Regions from separate parts of the Pseudomonas sp. FP2338 genome, predicted to be linked through region 2. Evidence: riboswitches for the same ligand, from Rfam matches in the RefSeq annotation. Region 2 holds a riboswitch; each other region holds the start of a gene.
What was found. Region 2 has a riboswitch for cobalamin ahead of cobW (cobalamin biosynthesis protein CobW). Riboswitches for the same ligand answer to the same signal wherever they lie in the genome.
Positions count from the first base shown of each region.

Region 1: linked by a shared signal. The riboswitch ahead of cobO (cob(I)yrinic acid a,c-diamide adenosyltransferase) and the one ahead of cobW (cobalamin biosynthesis protein CobW) in region 2 are both predicted to bind cobalamin.
Region 3: linked by a shared signal. The riboswitch ahead of PSH96_RS19125 (ABC transporter substrate-binding protein) and the one ahead of cobW (cobalamin biosynthesis protein CobW) in region 2 are both predicted to bind cobalamin.

Region 1 is NZ_CP117436.1:4,576,618-4,582,193, forward strand. It holds gene cobD (threonine-phosphate decarboxylase CobD) at 1-210, opposite strand, end outside; gene cbiB (adenosylcobinamide-phosphate synthase CbiB) at 203-1,111, opposite strand; gene bluB (5,6-dimethylbenzimidazole synthase) at 1,108-1,758, opposite strand; gene PSH96_RS20655 (cobyrinate a,c-diamide synthase) at 1,755-3,158, opposite strand; gene cobO (cob(I)yrinic acid a,c-diamide adenosyltransferase) at 3,155-3,766, opposite strand; cobalamin riboswitch at 3,845-4,096, opposite strand; gene PSH96_RS20665 (sorbosone dehydrogenase family protein) at 4,196-5,509, shown strand.
Region 2 is NZ_CP117436.1:2,709,032-2,714,607, forward strand. It holds gene cobM (precorrin-4 C(11)-methyltransferase) at 104-850, opposite strand; gene PSH96_RS12385 (cobalamin biosynthesis protein) at 920-1,312, opposite strand; gene PSH96_RS12390 (CbtA family protein) at 1,309-2,010, opposite strand; gene PSH96_RS12395 (CbtB-domain containing protein) at 2,022-2,210, opposite strand; cobalamin riboswitch at 2,307-2,525, opposite strand; cobalamin riboswitch at 2,568-2,768, shown strand; gene cobW (cobalamin biosynthesis protein CobW) at 2,860-3,927, shown strand; gene cobN (cobaltochelatase subunit CobN) at 3,931-5,576, shown strand, end outside.
Region 3 is NZ_CP117436.1:4,236,020-4,241,595, reverse strand. It holds gene PSH96_RS19140 (GNAT family N-acetyltransferase) at 1-103, shown strand, start outside; gene PSH96_RS19135 (ABC transporter ATP-binding protein) at 217-981, opposite strand; gene PSH96_RS19130 (iron ABC transporter permease) at 978-1,982, opposite strand; gene PSH96_RS19125 (ABC transporter substrate-binding protein) at 1,979-2,989, opposite strand; cobalamin riboswitch at 3,105-3,299, opposite strand; gene PSH96_RS19120 (M24 family metallopeptidase) at 3,360-4,223, shown strand; gene PSH96_RS19115 (hypothetical protein) at 4,332-4,961, shown strand; gene PSH96_RS19110 (aldehyde dehydrogenase family protein) at 5,143-5,576, opposite strand, start outside.

The DNA.
Region 1 (5,576 bases), 1.9 Mb from region 2:
CACCGGCAGCAGGTGGGCGGCGCCGTAATAGTCGCAGGCGGCCTTTTCCAGGCCGTCATCGGCTTCCGGCAAACGCGCCCACGCGCGCAACGGGATCTCGGGGATCGGCCAGGGCCAGGGCGCGAGGCCGCTGGACAGGTCGAGCCAATCGGCCTCGGCAATGCCGTACTCAATCACCGCCTTACGCAGGCGCCCACCGTGCTCAAGCATACAATTGCGCCCCCGCGCAGAGGATCAACAGCCATAACCAAACGCCACGCTGCACCAGTTGCCAGCCACGGTCGATGGCGTCGGCATCGGCGGCAGGGCCTTCGCCCAATTGCGGGCGTTGATGCAGCTCGCCGTGATAGATCGCCGCGCCACCCAGCTCGACGCCCAAGGCACCCGCCCCGGCCGCCATCACCGGACCCGCGTTGGGGCTGTCCCAGGTCGGGCCCTGGGTGCGCCAGCATCTGAGCGCCAGGCGAGTTTTGCCCAACACGGCGTAGGTCAGTGCCACCAGCCGTGCAGGAATATAGTTGAGCACATCGTCGATCCTGGCCGCTGCCCAGCCAAAGCGCTCGAAGCGTTCGTTGCGATAGCCCCACATGGCGTCGAGGGTGTTGCTCAGGCGGTACAGCACCACGCCCGGCACACCGGCGACCACAAACCAGAACAACGCGGCAAACACCGCGTCGCTGCCGTTCTCCAGCACTGACTCGGTGGCGGCGCGGGCGACTTCGGTGCTGTCCAGCTCGCTGGTCTGGCGACTGACCAGATAACTCACGCGTTTGCGCGCTTCATCCAGGTCACCGCTGCGCAACGCCTGCGCAACCGGCATCACATGCTCACCCAGGCTGCGCATGCCCAGCGCCAGGTACAGCGCCAGGATTTCCAGGACCCAGCCGATATAGGGCGCCCATGACAACGCAGTGGCCAGCAGCGTCAGCGGCACCACGGCGATAAACCATGCGGTCACGCCGTGGCTGCGCCAGCCACGGCCACCGGTGTTGAAACGTTGCTCGATGCGCCCGGCGAAATTGCCGAACGCCACCAGCGGATGCCAGCGCCTGGGTTCGCCCAGCAGCGCATCCAGCGCCACCGCAGCGACACACAGCAAGGCCACACTCATTGACTCACTCCCCACACATTCTCATACAACATGTCACTCAGCGGCCGTGGTTCGGTCCAGCCTTCGAGTTGCAACATCGGTGCCGGGTAGAACTCGGCCACCGGGCCCAGGCACAGCACAGCCAGGGGTTTGGCCCCGGGCGGCAGGCCCAGCAGGTCGGCCAGCGCTTGTGGCTCGAACAGCGAGACCCAGCCCATGCCAAGGCCCTCGACGCGGGCGGCCAGCCAGAGATTCTGGATCGCGCAGGACAATGACGCCATGTCCATCTCCGGCAAGGTGCGCCGGCCAAAGATGTGGCGCTCGCGGTCATCCATCAACGCGGCCACCAAGACTTCGGCGCAGTCGTGGATACCTTCGACCTTAAGCTTCATGAACTCATCGGAGCGCTCGCCCAAGGCTTCGGCGGTGCGCACGCGTTCTTCCTCCACCAACTGCTGAATGTTCCCACGCAGTTGACGGTCGCTGATGCGGATAAACCGCCAGGGTTGCATCAAGCCCACGCTGGGCGCCTGGTGTGCGGCCTGAAGCAGGCGGTGCAGCAATTCGGGCGCGACCGTGCCGCCGGTGAAGTGGCGCATGTCGCGGCGTTCGGCGATGGCGCGGTAGACGGCTTGGCGGTCGGCGTGGGGATAGGCGTTGTCCGTCATGGCCCTATCGCGGGCAAGCCCGCTCCCACATTTTGATGTGTGAACTCGGTCAATGTGGGAGCTGGCTTGTCGGGTCGCCGCATCGCTGCGATGGCGGTCTCAAGGGTTGGCGCAAAGAGTGCAGCCACCGCCGTCGGGTTGGACGGAAAATAAAAGTGTACATAGGAAGCCGTCATCCGCCCCTGCCGATACACCGCTTCCGCCCCGCGCCCTCCATTGGGGCTCAGGCCACGGGCAATCGGCTGCCATTCGGTGCTGGTCAGGGAATGGTGATAGGTGTGACCACGCAGCACGCCTTCGGGCAACTCGACACTTTGCAGCGCCAGGGCCGCGAGTTTCTTTTGCATCACCGCATCGCCTTGCAACAGGCCGACCAGTTCGGCACGGGTGCCGTGCACGTCGGTGAGCGAATCCAGCAGGTAGAGCATGCCACCACATTCAGCCAGCAGCGGTTTGCCAGCCGCATGATGGGCGCGGATAGCCGCAAGCATCGGGGTGTTTTCGGACAGTGCCTGGTGATGCAATTCGGGATAGCCACCGGGCAGGTAGAGACTGTCGGCGTCGGGCAACTGGCGATCGTGGATCGGCGAGAAAAACGTCAGCTCTGCGCCCATTGCCCGCAACAGATCCAGGCTGGCGCCGTAAGTGAAAGCGAAGGCTTCATCACGGGCCACGGCAATACGCACACCCGCCAACAGCGGCTCGGCTTCAATCAGTTGCGGCGCGGCGAACGTCACCGGCGGCGGCAACGCCACTTCGCAGCTGCTGCCCAGCGCCTGGGCTGCGGCGTCCAGGCGGGCATCAAGGTCATTGAGTTCACTGGCTTGCACCAGGCCCAGGTGACGACTCGGCAATTCAATCCCCGTTTCACGGGACAACGCGCCATACCAGCGCAGGCCTTCGGTGAGGCTGCCTTCGAGCAATTGCGCATGACGCAAGGTGCCGACGCGATTGGCCAGCACACCGGCGAACGGCAAGTCCGGCTGGTAGCGCGCCAGGCCCAGCGCCAGGGCACCGAAGGTCTGGGCCATGGCGGTGCCGTCGATCACACCGAGCACCGGCACACCAAAGTGCCGCGCCAGGTCGGCGCTCGAGGGTGTGCCGTCAAACAACCCCATTACGCCTTCGATGAGGATCAGGTCAGCCTCGCCCGCCGCTTCCCACAGCAAGCGGCGACTTTCCTGCTCGCCCACCATCCACATGTCCAACTGATACACAGGCGCACCGCTGGCACGCTCGTGGATCATCGGGTCGAGAAAGTCCGGCCCGCATTTGAACACGCGCACCTTGCGCCCCAGGTTACGGTGCAAGCGGGCAAGCGCGGCGGTGACGGTGGTTTTGCCCTGGCCGGATGCCGGTGCGGCGATCAATACGGCCGGGCAATGACGGGGCTGATTCAAAGTTCGACGCCCTTCTGTGCCTTGATACCGGCCTGGAACGCGTGCTTGAGCATGCCCATTTCGGTGACGGTGTCGCCCATTTCAATCAGCTCGGGCTTGGCGCCACGGCCCGTCACCACAACGTGCTGCATGGGTGGGCGGGCCTGCAGGTCGCTGAGTACCTGGTCCAGATCGAGGTAGCCGTGCTTGAGGGCAATGTTCAGTTCGTCCAGTACCACCAGGCCGATGGCCGGGTCTTGCAGCAATTCGCGGGAAACCGCCCAGGCGGCTTCGGCGGCGGCGATGTCGCGCTGGCGGTCCTGGGTTTCCCAGGTGAAGCCTTCACCCATCACATGAAAACGCACTTGCTCGGGGAAGCGCCGGAAAAACAGTTCCTCGCCGGTGCTGTTGCGCCCCTTGATGAACTGCACCACGCCGCATTGCATGCCGTGGCCCATGGCGCGGGCGAGCATGCCGAACGCCGAGCTGCTTTTGCCTTTGCCGTTACCGGTCAGCACCAGCAGCAAGCCGCACTCGTTTGGGGAATTGGCGATACGCTCGTCGATCACGGCTTTTTTGCGCAGCATGCGCGCCAGGTGGCGTTCGTCGCGGTCGGGGGAATCAGTCATGGCAGCTCTCCGTTGGGGCTGGACAAAAACGGCGGGCAGGAAAAAAGAAAAACAGACAGCCAAGCATCGCCCACCGTGATGCTGTTGGATGATCCAGGCCGGTCTCCGGGCTCATAAGTGGCGCTCTGCTTAAAGCGCGAGCAGGCCAACGGCGCGCCTTCCCATATCACGCGGATACAGTGGCAAAAAGCACCGTTTTGACTCATTTACCGTTGCGGGGGCAGCGCCGGAATTGCAGCTGCGCTGTGTACAAGCGCGCTCACTCACCGGCTTCCCTGTTTCACTCTGTCGGCACATCGGCCACAGAGCACCTGGAACAAGCCGCGAAGGTTAGTGGGTTGGGGGTGGAGCGTCAATTAAAGCTGGCTTTGCACTTGAACCATCCGACTGCCGCGCTTCTCTACCTTTACAGGTATTAAGGAGAAAACCATGCACAAAACCAGACTCGCCTTACTGATCATGCTGGCAGGCACCCTCGCCGCCTGCGGTGAAAGCTCTACCTTGCAGGTCTCGGACGGCACCGGGCCATCGCCCAAACTGCCGGAGCCGAACAAAACCCTGATCCCCACCGTCAACATCGCCCCGGCGATCGGCTGGCCGGACGGCGCCAAGCCGACAGCCGCCGCCGGTACACAGGTGGCGGCGTTTGCCGAAGGCCTGGATCACCCGCGCTGGCTCTACGTATTGCCCAATGGTGATGTGTTGGTCGCCGAAACGAACTCGCCGCCCAAGCCGGACGACGCCACCGGCATTCGCGGCTGGGTGATGGAGAAAGTCATGGGCCGCGCCGGCGCGGGCGTGCCAAGCCCAAACCGCATCACACTGCTGCGCGATGCCGACCATGATGGCGTGGCCGAGACGCGCACGGTATTTCTGGAGAACCTCAATTCGCCGTTTGGCATGACGCTGGTGGGTAACGACCTGTACGTCGCCGACTCGGACAAACTGCTGCGCTTCCCTTATCAGCCGGGCGAAACCGCGATCAAGGCAGCCGGCACCAAGGTGGTGGACCTGCCGGGCGGCAGCATCAACCACCACTGGACCAAAAACGTGGTGGCCAGCAAGGACGGCAGCAAGTTGTATGTGAGTGTCGGCTCCAACAGTAACGTCGGCGAAAACGGCCTGGACGCGGAACAAGGCCGCGCAGCGATCTGGGAAGTTGACCGCGCCACGGGCCAGCACCGGATTTTTGCCTCCGGCCTGCGCAACCCCAACGGCATGGCCTGGGAACCGCAGAGCGGCAAGCTGTGGACGGCGGTCAACGAGCGCGATGAGATCGGCAGCGACCTGGTGCCGGACTACATCACCTCGGTGAAAGATGGCGCGTTTTATGGCTGGCCCTTCAGTTATTACGGCCAGCATGTGGACGTGCGTGTCTCGCCGCAAAACCTCGACCTGGTCGCCAAGGCCATCGCCCCGGACTATGCCGTGGGGCCGCACACTGCGTCATTGGGGCTGACGTTTGCCGAGGGCAGCAAACTCCCGGCGCAGTTCAGCAACGGCGCATTTATCGGCCAGCATGGTTCGTGGAACCGCAAGCCGCACAGTGGCTACAAGGTGATTTTCGTGCCGTTCGAAGGTGGGCAACCCAAGGGGCAGCCGGTGGATGTGCTGACCGGGTTTCTCAATAAAGACGAGAAAGCCATGGGCCGGCCGGTGGGCGTGGTGATTGATCAGCAGGGGGATTTGCTGGTGGCCGATGATGTGGGGAATAAAGTGTGGCGGGTGTCGGCGGCTAAGTAACTGCCTTGTAGGGGGCTCATGTGGGAGCTGGCTTGCCTGCGATACAGACACCTCGGTACATCAGGTA
Region 2 (5,576 bases):
GGGAGCTGGCTTGCCTGCGATGCCGGCCTATGAGTCAACAAGTCCGGTAGCTGACACACCGCTATCGCAGGCAAGCCAGCTCCCACATTTTGGTTCTGTGAATTCAGGGGCGATATAGGTGAGCATGCCCCGCCCGATACAGCGAAGACTCGCTGAAACCATCATTGGCCAACACCCGGCCCACCACAATCAACGCCGTGCGCCGAAACCCTTTGGCCGCTACCTTCGCGGCAATATCCGCCAACGTGCCCACCACCCAATCCTGATCCGGCCATGTGGCGCGGTGCACCACGGCAATCGGGCAGTCCGCGCCGTAGTGCGGCAGCAGTTCGGCGACGATCTTCTCCAGATGGTTGACCCCCAGGTGAATCGCCATCGTTGTGCCGTGTTGCGCCAAGCTGTCGAACGCCTCACCGGCCGGCATGCTGGTTTTATCGGCATAACGGGTCAGGATCACACTCTGGGCGATGTCCGGCAACGTCAGCTCTGTTTCCAGCAACGCTGCGCACGCCGACACCGCCGTCACCCCAGGGATGATCTGGAAGGGGATGCCCAACTCACGCAAATAACGGATCTGCTCGCCAATCGCGCCATACAGGCTTGGGTCGCCGGAGTGTACGCGCGCCACATCCTGGCCGTTGGCGTGGGCTGTCTTGATCAGCTCAATGATCTGCTCCAGGTGCAATTGGGCGCTGTTGACCACCTGTTCGGCCTGATGACCTTGCAATACCGCCGCCGGCACCAGGGAGCCGGCGTAGATGATCACCGGGCAACTGCGGATCAGCCGCTGGCCCTTGACGGTGATCAATTCCGGGTCGCCGGGGCCTGCGCCGATAAAGTAGACGGTCATGGGAGTTCCTGTTGAAAAACGGGCGAGCATGAAAGTTGCTCATGATCGAGGAGCGCAATTATCGGGATTTTAGTCGGCGCACGCCAATGCAAACGTCGCCTGGGCGGTTTTTTTGCGCGTGATCAACAGGCGGGCAGGGCGTTGGGACAGCTGTTCAGCCAGGGCCAGGGCCGCGCTTTCGGCGATGCCGTAGCAACCGGTATGCGCAAATGCGACGGCTGACTTGTGGCTCAAGCGGTCTTCATAACCCGCCAATTGTTCTGCACTGAAACACTGCAAGGGCAGTTCCAGCAACCGGGCCAGGGCCAGCAGGCCGGGTTCAGCCTGTTTGTGATCAATGCTCGCCAACGCGGTGATGCGTTGGCGATCAATGCCGCCGTCGGCGAGGGCTGCGTCAAGCAGGCCAAGCAGGGTGTGAACATCACAACCACGCTGGCAACCCAGGCCGACCACCAGCGTCATGCCGAATATTGGCCGTCGCGGTTGCGGCGAAACAGCCACGCGCTGATCCAGCCCAAGGCCAGCCAGAAGGCGACGTTGGTCAATTGCGAGGCGATCTTGAACTGCGCTTCCAGGGCTTCGGGTGCCAGCATCGAATGCACTTGCGGTTGTGGTGCGCCGATCACGTGGGGCACGGCCAGGATCGCCACGCCCAGCACCTTGAGCAGCCAGCTACGACCAAACACCAGCAGTGCGATACCCGCAGCGGTAGAGGCCGCGGTGCCGATCCACCAGATCTGCCGTTGCGCCAGGTCGGCGGCAGCCGTGCCCGGCAACTCCGGCGGCAGCCCCAGGGTCGGCGCCAGTACAAACGTCGCGTAACCGGCCAAGCCCCAGAGCAACCCTTGAGCCGTGCGGGTCGGCGCGCGCAAGGTGTAGAGACCGGCGAGCATCAGCGCGAAACCCACCGCTACCACCAGGTTGCCACCGGTGGTCGACAGCACACGCTGCCAGCCATTTTCCGGCTCCCAGGCTTCGGCGTCGTGGGTGTGGGCTGCGGCCCCGGCGGCGTGTTCGTGCGCGACTTCGGCAACCGGGGCCTTTTCAAAGGTTTCCGCCTGCAAAATCAGCGGGGCGACCCAGAAACTTTGCAGCAGGGTCAGCAACAGGGCGGCCAGCAGGCCGGTGAAACCTGCGGTTTGCGCAATACGCTTGATCATGTCGGCAGGTCTCAGTGGCACGGGAACGCGGCGCTGTGGCGGGTATCGTGGGCGGCGTTGTGCACCGCTTCGATATGCGAGAAACCGGCGAAGTACACCAGGCATGCGCCGAGGATCGACGCGCCGATGGCGGCGCCCAGGCGTTGGCTCAAGGTGGCGGTGCTGCTGGCGGTGTGCGAAGTGCTGCTGATGATCGACATGGCGCGTCCCTTCAGGGGTTCAGGGTGACGCAGGCGCATGAAAACCCCGCGAGGCAGGCACGCAGGGTTCTGAACAGCGCCCGCCCACCGCGGGTTTGTTATCTGATTTTTTCGGGCCGGTCTCCGGGCTTGCGAGGGGCGCTCTTGGGAAAAGAGCTGGGCCGTATCAAGTGTCTCCTTCCCATGCACAGGCACAGTGGATTTGACACTTCGCTCGCTTACCGTTGCGGGGGCAGCACCGGACTCGTCATCACGCGATGACTCACCGGTTTCCCGTTTCACCCTGTGAAGGGCACCCGAAACAAGATGTGTAGGAAAGCATGGGCGGGCGACGGTAGTCAAATGGCGCGAGCCCCTGTAGCCTTGCACCTTCGAGGTTCTTCGGCCCACGCCGAAGCTAAGAAGGGAACGCGGTCCAAGCCGCGGCTGCCCCCGCAACTGTGAAGGGTTCAGCTGACTGCCACGCCACTGCCATAACGGCGGGAAGGCGCAGCCAGCGCGAGTCACCCGACTCGCAAGCCCCAAGCCAGGAGACCTGCCTCGTAACTGATTTTCTACTTAACCGGGCGGGGTGATCCGGTGACGAAATCCGCTGCTGCGCGCCGTCGCAGGGCCTATCGTCCCGTATGCCCGCCCCAAAGGGCATCCGATGAAAACACTGGCCAAACTTCCCGTCACCATCGTTACCGGCTTCCTCGGCTCGGGTAAAACCACCTTGCTGCGCCATATGCTCGACAACGCCCAAGGCCGTCGCATTGCGGTGATCGTCAACGAGTTCGGCGAGCTGGGCATCGACGGTGAAATCCTCAAGCAGTGCTCCATCGGTTGCACCGAAGAAGAGGCCAACGGCCGCGTTTACGAACTGGCCAACGGCTGCCTGTGCTGCACCGTGCAGGAAGAATTCTTCCCGGTGATGCGCGAGCTGGTGGCTCGTCGCGGCGACCTCGACCATATCCTTATCGAAACCTCGGGCCTGGCCCTGCCAAAACCGCTGGTGCAAGCCTTCCAGTGGCCGGAAATCCGCAGCGCCTGCACGGTTGACGCAGTAATCACCGTGGTCGACAGCCCGGCCGTGGCCGCCGGCACCTTCGCCGCTTTCCCGGACCAGGTTGACGCTCAGCGCAAACTCGACCCGAACCTGGACCACGAATCGCCGCTGCACGAGCTGTTCGCCGACCAACTGGCCAGCGCCGACCTGGTGATCCTCAACAAATCCGACCTGATCAGCGCCGAAGACCTGGCCCGCGTGCGCCTGGAAGTCGCCGAGGAACTGCCACCGGCCGTGAAGATCATCGAAGCCAGCAGCGGTCGCTTGCCGTTGGACGTGCTGATCGGCCTGGGCGCCGGTTCCGAAGAACACATCGACGGCCGCCACAGCCACCACGATCATCACCACGACGGTGAAGACGATCACGACCACGACCACGATGCGTTCGACTCCATCTCCATCGACCTGCCGCAAGCCGACGAAGCGCTGCTGCTCGACGCCCTGACCCAGTTGGTGGTGCAGCACGGCATCCTGCGCGTCAAAGGCTTTGCGGCGATCCCGAACAAGCCGATGCGCCTGCTGATCCAGGGTGTGGGCACGCGCTTCGACAAGCATTTCGACCGCGCCTGGGGCGCCGACGAAGCACGCATCACACGCCTGGTGCTGATCGGCCAGGCGCTGGACGCGGCGGGCCTCGAAGCGCAATTGCGCGCAGCGCTCAGCGTTTAACCCATGCACCTGCTCAGGACTCAGCCGGGTGGTTTCGTTTCGGACGACAATATTGCCGACTTGGGCCAAACCCCCGCCGAGCTGGTGATCCTGTGCAGCGGTGATTCCAGCCTGGCACTGTTGGCCGAGGCCGGCCAGCAGTTGCCCGACGACTACCCCAGCTTTCGCCTGGCCAACCCCATGCAGGTGCAAAACCACGCCTCGGTCGACCTCTACGTCGACGAGGTGCTGCGCCATGCCAAGGTCATCCTGATTTCGCTGCACGGCGGCATCGGTTATTGGCGTTACGGCATTGAGCGTCTGGTGGAGTTGGCCGAGCGCGGCGTGCAGTTGATTCTGGTGCCGGGCGATGATCGCCCCGACCCGGAACTCAGCGGCTTAAGCACCGTTGGCATGGCTGAGCGCGACCGCCTCTGGCACTTCCTGCGCCAGGGCGGTTTGGGCAATGCGCTGGATTTTTATCGTTGCCTGGCCAGCAGCCACTTGGGCCGCGACTACGCCTGGGCCGAGCCGCAAACCCTGGCGCGCACGGCGATTTATCACCCGCATAAACCCCACCCACGGCTGAACGACTGGCAGGCCGATTGGCACACCGACTGGCCGGTGGCGGCGGTGTTGTTCTACCGCTCGCACTTGCAGGCGGCCAATACCGGTTTTATCGACGTGTTCTGCCAACGCTTGCAGGCGGCGGGTCTTAACCCGTTGCCGATGGCGGTGGCCAGTTTAAAAGAGCCCGGCTGCCTGACGGTGGTCGAGGACCTGCTGGATGAAGTGCAGGCGGCGATGATTTTAAACACCACCGGCTTTGCCCAATCCAGCCCGGAAGCCCCGCACCTGCGCCCGTTTCGCCGCAACATCCCGGTGATCCAGGCGATCTGCGCCCAGGACAATCAGCCCGGCTGGGAGGCCAGTGAACAAGGCCTTGGCCCGCGTGACCTGGCCATGCACATCGCCTTGCCGGAGCTGGACGGGCGCATTATCAGCCGGCCCATCAGCTTTAAAGATTTAGCCTGGCGCAGCGAGCGCAGCCAATCCGACGTGGTGTGCTACCGCGCAGCGCCGGAGCGCATGGATTTTGTCGCTGAACTGGCGCGGCGCTGGGTCGAACTGGCGCGAGTGCCGAATGCCGATAAACGCATCGCGCTGATCCTGGCCAATTACCCGACCCGCGACGGCCGCATCGGCAATGGCGTCGGTCTGGATACGCCAGCGGCGGCACTGAATATCCTGCGTGCGCTGCAAGCCGAAGGTTACCCGGTGCCCAGTGAGTTGCCCGCCAGCGGCACTGCCTTGATCCATGAACTGCTTGGCGGCGTCACCAACGACCTCGACAGCCTCGACCTGCGCCCGTGCCATCAAAGCCTGGGCCTGGACGACTACGAGGCGATGTTCCAGCGCTTGCCCGAAGCCAATCGCCAGGCGGTGCTGGAACGCTGGGGCGCGCCGCACACCGACCCGATGTGCCGCGACGGGCGCATGATGATCGCCGGACTGCGCCTGGGCCTGACCTTTGTCGGCATTCAGCCGGCACGCGGTTATCAGGTGGACCACAGCGCGGTGTACCACGACCCCGACCTGGTGCCGCCCCATGGCTACCTGGCGTTCTACTTCTGGTTGCGCCACACCTACGGCGCCCATGCCGTGATCCA
Region 3 (5,576 bases), 1.5 Mb from region 2:
CTTGCCGGGCGCGATTGATTTTTGGCGGCGGCAGGGGTTTGAGGTGATCGACGTCGAAGCCGACCCGGTGTGGCAAACGACGCATATGCAACGGGCGCTATAAATCAAGGTGGGAGCTGGCTTGCCTGCGATGGCGGCGGATCAGTGACATAGCGTGCGCTGACACACCGCCATCGCAGGCAAGCCAGCTCCCACATTTTAACGGTGTGCAGTCCGTTAAATGGGGCGTAATCGCAGGATTTGCGCACCATCAAACGGGTCCGTCAGGTAATGCGCCTGCACCCCGAATGTCTCCTGTAGCCGCTGCGGCGTCAGCACCTCCAGCGGTTTGCCCAATGCCACCAGGCAGCCGTGATCCAGCACCGCCAAGCGGTCACAGGTCAGTGCCTGGTTCAGGTCGTGCAGCGCAATCAAGGTGGTCACGGGCAGTGCCTGCACGCCTTTCAAAATCGCCAATTGATGCTGGATATCCAAGTGGTTGGTCGGCTCATCCAGCAACAAGATCTGCGGTCGTTGCGCCAACGCCCGAGCGATGTGCACGCGTTGGCGCTCGCCGCCAGAAAGGCTGCGCCAGGCGCGTTGGCTCAGGTGAGTGGCGTCCACATCATGCAACGCCTGGCGCACGATGGCATCGTCTTCGCCAGACCACGGGCTCAGCGCCGATAACCAGGGCGTGCGGCCCAGGGCCACGGCGTCGAAGACGCGGATGGCGTCGTCGGTGTCGGCCTGCTGTTCCACCACGGCTAATTGCTGTGCGATAGCACGGCGCGACAGGCTGCCCAGGCGCTGGCCGCCCAGCAACACCTCGCCGGACGCAGGCACACGCAAACCGGCGAGCAATTTGAGCAGGGTGGATTTGCCCGAACCGTTCGGCCCGACAATCCCCAGGGTTTCCCCTTGCTGAACCTCCAAGTGGATATCGCGCAGCAACTCGGCGTCGCGTACCTTGAAGCCCAGGCCGGTGCAACTGAGTACGGTCATCGCGCATTTCTCCGGCCAATCAGGATCAATGCAAACACTGGCGCGCCGACCAAGGCTGTGACCACGCCCACCGGAATCACCTGGCCCTTGATCAAGGTGCGCGAGAGCACATCCGCCGCGATCAAAAACAGCGCGCCGCCCAGCGCACTGGCCGGCAGCAACCGCGAGTGCCCGGTGCCCAGCAGCAAGCGCACGGCGTGGGGAATCACCAGCCCGACAAAACCGATGGAGCCGACAATCGACACCATCACCGCCGTCACCAGCGCCGCGCAACCCACCAGCACAAACTGCACACGGCGCACCGGAATGCCCAGCGAGGCGGCCGAGTCGGTGCCGAAGGTGAACGCATCCAGCGCACGCCGATGCCACAAGCACACCGCCAGGCCGGCGACCGCCACCGGAACTGCCAGCCACACCGACGGCCAGCGCACGCCGCTGAGGTTGCCCAACAGCCAGAACATGATGCCGCGTGCCTGCTCGGAACTGGCGGACTTGGTGATCAGGAACGCGGTGAGGGCATTGAACAGCTGCGAACCGGCGATGCCGGCGAGGATGATCTGGCCGGTGCCGCTGGCTGAGCCGCTGGCCCGCGCCAATAGAATCACCAACGCAAATGCTGCCATGGCACCGACGAACGCGCCGGCCGACAGCGAAATCAAACCGCCGCCCACGCCCATCAATGCCACCAATACTGCGCCGGTCGAGGCGCCTGCGCTGATGCCCAGCAGGTATGGATCGGCCAACGGGTTACGCAGCAGCGACTGCAAAATCACCCCACAAGTTGCCAGCCCGGCACCACAGGCGGCGGCGACCAGCGCCCGTGTCAGGCGGTAGTTCCACACCACGCCTTCGTCGATCGGGTCGAGCACGTAACCGGCGGCCCACAGTTTGTTCGCCAGCACCTGCAACACCACCTGCGGTTCGATGGCGGTTTCGCCGATGGCGGTGCCGGCGAGTACGGCCATCAGCAACACGGTGAGGGCGAGTAGGGTACGGGTCATTTGGGCAGGTCGTAGCCGTCGATGGCGCCGGCCAGTTGTTCCAGGCCGTCGAACATGCGCAGGCTTGCCTGCAACGCCAGGGCGTCAATAATGATGATGCGGTTGTTTTTTACCGCGTCCATGTTGCGGGTCACCGGGTCGCTGCGCAGGAAGGCGAGTTTCTTTTCATGGTCGTCGGCGGGGTAGCGACGGCGGTCCATGCGCGCAATCACCAGGAAGGTCGGGTTGGCCTTGGCGATGGTTTCCCAACCGACGGCAGGCCATTCTTCGTCCGATTGCACCACGTTGCGCAGTCCCAGGGTTTGCAGCATGAATTCGGGAATGCCCTTGTGGCCGGCCACATACGGGTCGGCGGCCATTTCGCTGCTGGAGAACCACACCAGTGCGCTGGCGTGCTTGAGGCCTTTGCCTTGAGCAGTGGCGACCGACTTGGCCAGGCGTGCCTTGAGTGCGTCGTTCAACTGTTGGCCATGGGCTTGCACGTCGAAGATCTCGGCCAACTGGCTGATGCTTTTATAGATCGTGTCGATGCGAAACGGCTCCAGCCGCGTGCCGTCGGCACCCACCAGGTTGTCCTTGCCGTCGCAGTCGGAGGGCAGCACGTAGGTGGGAATCTTCAATTCATGGAATTGTTCGCGAGTGCCGACCACGCCTTGCGGGCCGACCACCCATTCCAGCTCGGCGGCCACCAGTTGCGGGCGCTTGGCGATCACGGCTTCGAAGCTCGGCTCGTTGTCGGCCAGGCGCTCGATCTTGTCGTTCTGCGCCTTGAACTGCGGCAATACGCTGTTGAACCACAGCGAGGTGCCGACGACTTTATCCGCCACGCCCAGGGCGTAAAGCATCTCGGTGGCGGCCTGGCCAATGGTCACGCTGCGTGCCGGGGCTTGCTGGAAGGTGACGCTGCTGCCGCAGTTTTCGACCGTCAGCGGGTAGTGAGCAGGCGTGGCGTGGGCGAGGGCACAAAAGCCCAGGCTGGTGATCAGGGCGCAAACGCGTAGCGGCATGGGGCAATCTCCGTGTGAACCGTACATGAAAACAGGGCAGGTACGGCTCGGAAACACACCTTTGAACGCTGCAGGTTTGCAGGGCGCGGATGTCCTTCCCGGACACCCCGCCGGTGAGTGATAACGCTTGGCCGGCAGGTCTCCTGACTGATGCGTCGTCGCCTCGCTCCGGCCTTCCCGGACGTGGTCCAGTGGCAGTGGGGAGCAGGCTCGGCACCTACAGTTGCGGGGGCAGTTTCGATTGGCGCGATGGGCCGCGCTTCGAATTCCCTATTAGTCCCGTTTGGGAACCGGCGCGGTATGGTAGTCCATCTTGGGCGCTGGGTGGAGGTACAATCCGGACCTGTCCATAACCACCCCAAGGAAGGCCATGCTGATACGTCTGGGAATAGTGCCACTGCTGTTTTGCATGAGCGCACACGCCGCTGACCCTGCGCTCGCCCGCTACACCGACGCGATCGGCGACAGATCCCGCGCCATCGCCCAGTTGGATGACGCCACCATTCTTGCCGAGGAAGCCAAACTGGCGCCCATCGCCAGTGACCTGTTGCTCCAGGTCGCGCCGCTGATCCGCAAGGGCGGTACCGGCACTGCGGTGCAGGGGTTTTTACTCGACCAGTACGCGCAACACGGCTGGTTGCCGATGATGTTCGGCTTTCGCGGTTACCCGGCAGCGGTAGCGGTGTCGGTAAATAACCAGGTGAGCGCCGCGCCGCCCAACGACGTGCCGTTCCCGGACGCGGCGCTGGTAAAAGTGGAGTTGATCGCGGCATCGGCCCAGGCCCATGTTGCTCAGGTCTGGACGTTCGCCACGCCCAATGCAACGCCGGCGCAGCGCCAATTGCTGGCGACGGCGCGCCGTGCGCTGGCCAACGGGGTCGCTCACGTTCAGGGTGGCCAGCGCTTGGCCAATGTGGGGGCGGCGATACAACAGGAACTGGACGCGGGCCAGGCCGTTGCGGTGCGCGAGTTTGCGGGGTACGCCATGGGCCAGGCGCGCATACAAAAGCCGCAGGTGCTCGGTTACAAGGTCGAGGGTGACAGCCCGTTGATGCAACCCGGGCAGGTGCTCAATGTGTATGTGATCGCCAAGGCGGGCACCGTGGGTGTGAGGTACCAGCCGCCAGATTTCTGGAGCCTGCTTTCCTCAGACGGTGCCGACGGCGTGATGCTGTCGGCGATGGTCGAGGTGACGGCAGATGGGCGCCGACTGCTTAGCCGGATGCTGGATTGATGCGTTGTACCGCCCTGCGAAAGTTCGGGCGATGGGCTGACACGCAGTGATGGCTCAATGATATTATTTTCCGCGCCCTTTCGATTTGCCTTAGTTCATGGAGAACTTATGCCTTTTCGCAACGTCCTCGCCTTGACCCAGTTGTGCACCGTGTTACTGCTCGGTGGTTGCGCCCAGTCGGTGTCGTCACCCCCACCAGCTGCGCCTGTGCCGCTTGAACCGTTAGGCCAGGTTTTGCCCTCGAACCCTTCACGGGTGGGCTGGATCGACCAGATCATCGCTCAAGACCCCGTCGTGATTTCGTCGCACAAGCCCGTCCTCCAACCGACTCCGGATAACGACGCGCGCATTGCCAAATTGCGTAAACAAGACGGTGGTGTGCTGCCCGAGGGCTATTGGGCGCTCTACAAGCAAAACCTGGAAGCGATGCAGTACGATTTGAACCACCAGCATGACGCGGCCCGTGCCGAATACGTAGACACCTACCGCGATGAGTTGAGCCGCCTCAGCGACCTGACACTTCAAACCATGGCCACCGCGCCCCAGGCGCTGGATGCCCATACCCGCGGCCAGTTAAGCGCACGCCTGAGTGATCGCACCGCGGCTTATATCACGACCAGCAATCAGTCGTTCCGGGCGGCCACGGACGCCCACATCAACCGCATGGCCTTGATGGATCGCCAATACGATGTCTGCGCACGCCAGCCGGACTGCTGGGATGCGCCGGTCAAGCACTAGCCTCGATAGGTCATACACAGGAAGCAAGTGGGGAACGTGACGGTGGATTAATCGATAAGCACCGCAGATCAAAGGTGGGAGCTGGCTTGCCTGCGATTGCAGTGTGTCAGCTAAGGAGTTGTCACTGATGCACCGCTATCGCAGGCAAGCCAGCTCCCACAGTTGAAGGGTGTTGCCTGTTTTACTTGCGATCCAGCCACACTGTCTGCGCGTTGCAGAATTCACGCACGCCGAAGTGCGACAATTCCCGCCCGAACCCACTCTTTTTCACACCGCCGAACGCTACCCGCGGGTCGGATACGCTGAAAGAATTGACGAAGATACCGCCGGTTTCCAGTTGGTTGGCAATCTCCCGTGCTTTTGCCGAGTCGGTGGTGAAGATGCTCGCCGTCAAACCAAACTCGCTGTCGTTGGCCAGCGCTACCGCGTGGTCGGCATCGCGGGCGGTGATGATCGAGGCCACGGGGCCGAACAGTTCCTGTTTGAACGAGGTCATCTGGTCGGTCACGCCTGCCAGCACGGTCGGCTCGTAATAGTTACCGGCGCCAGCGACTTTATTGCCACCGAGCAGCAGGGTCGCGCCTTCTTCGAGGGTGGCCTGGACTTGGTCATGCA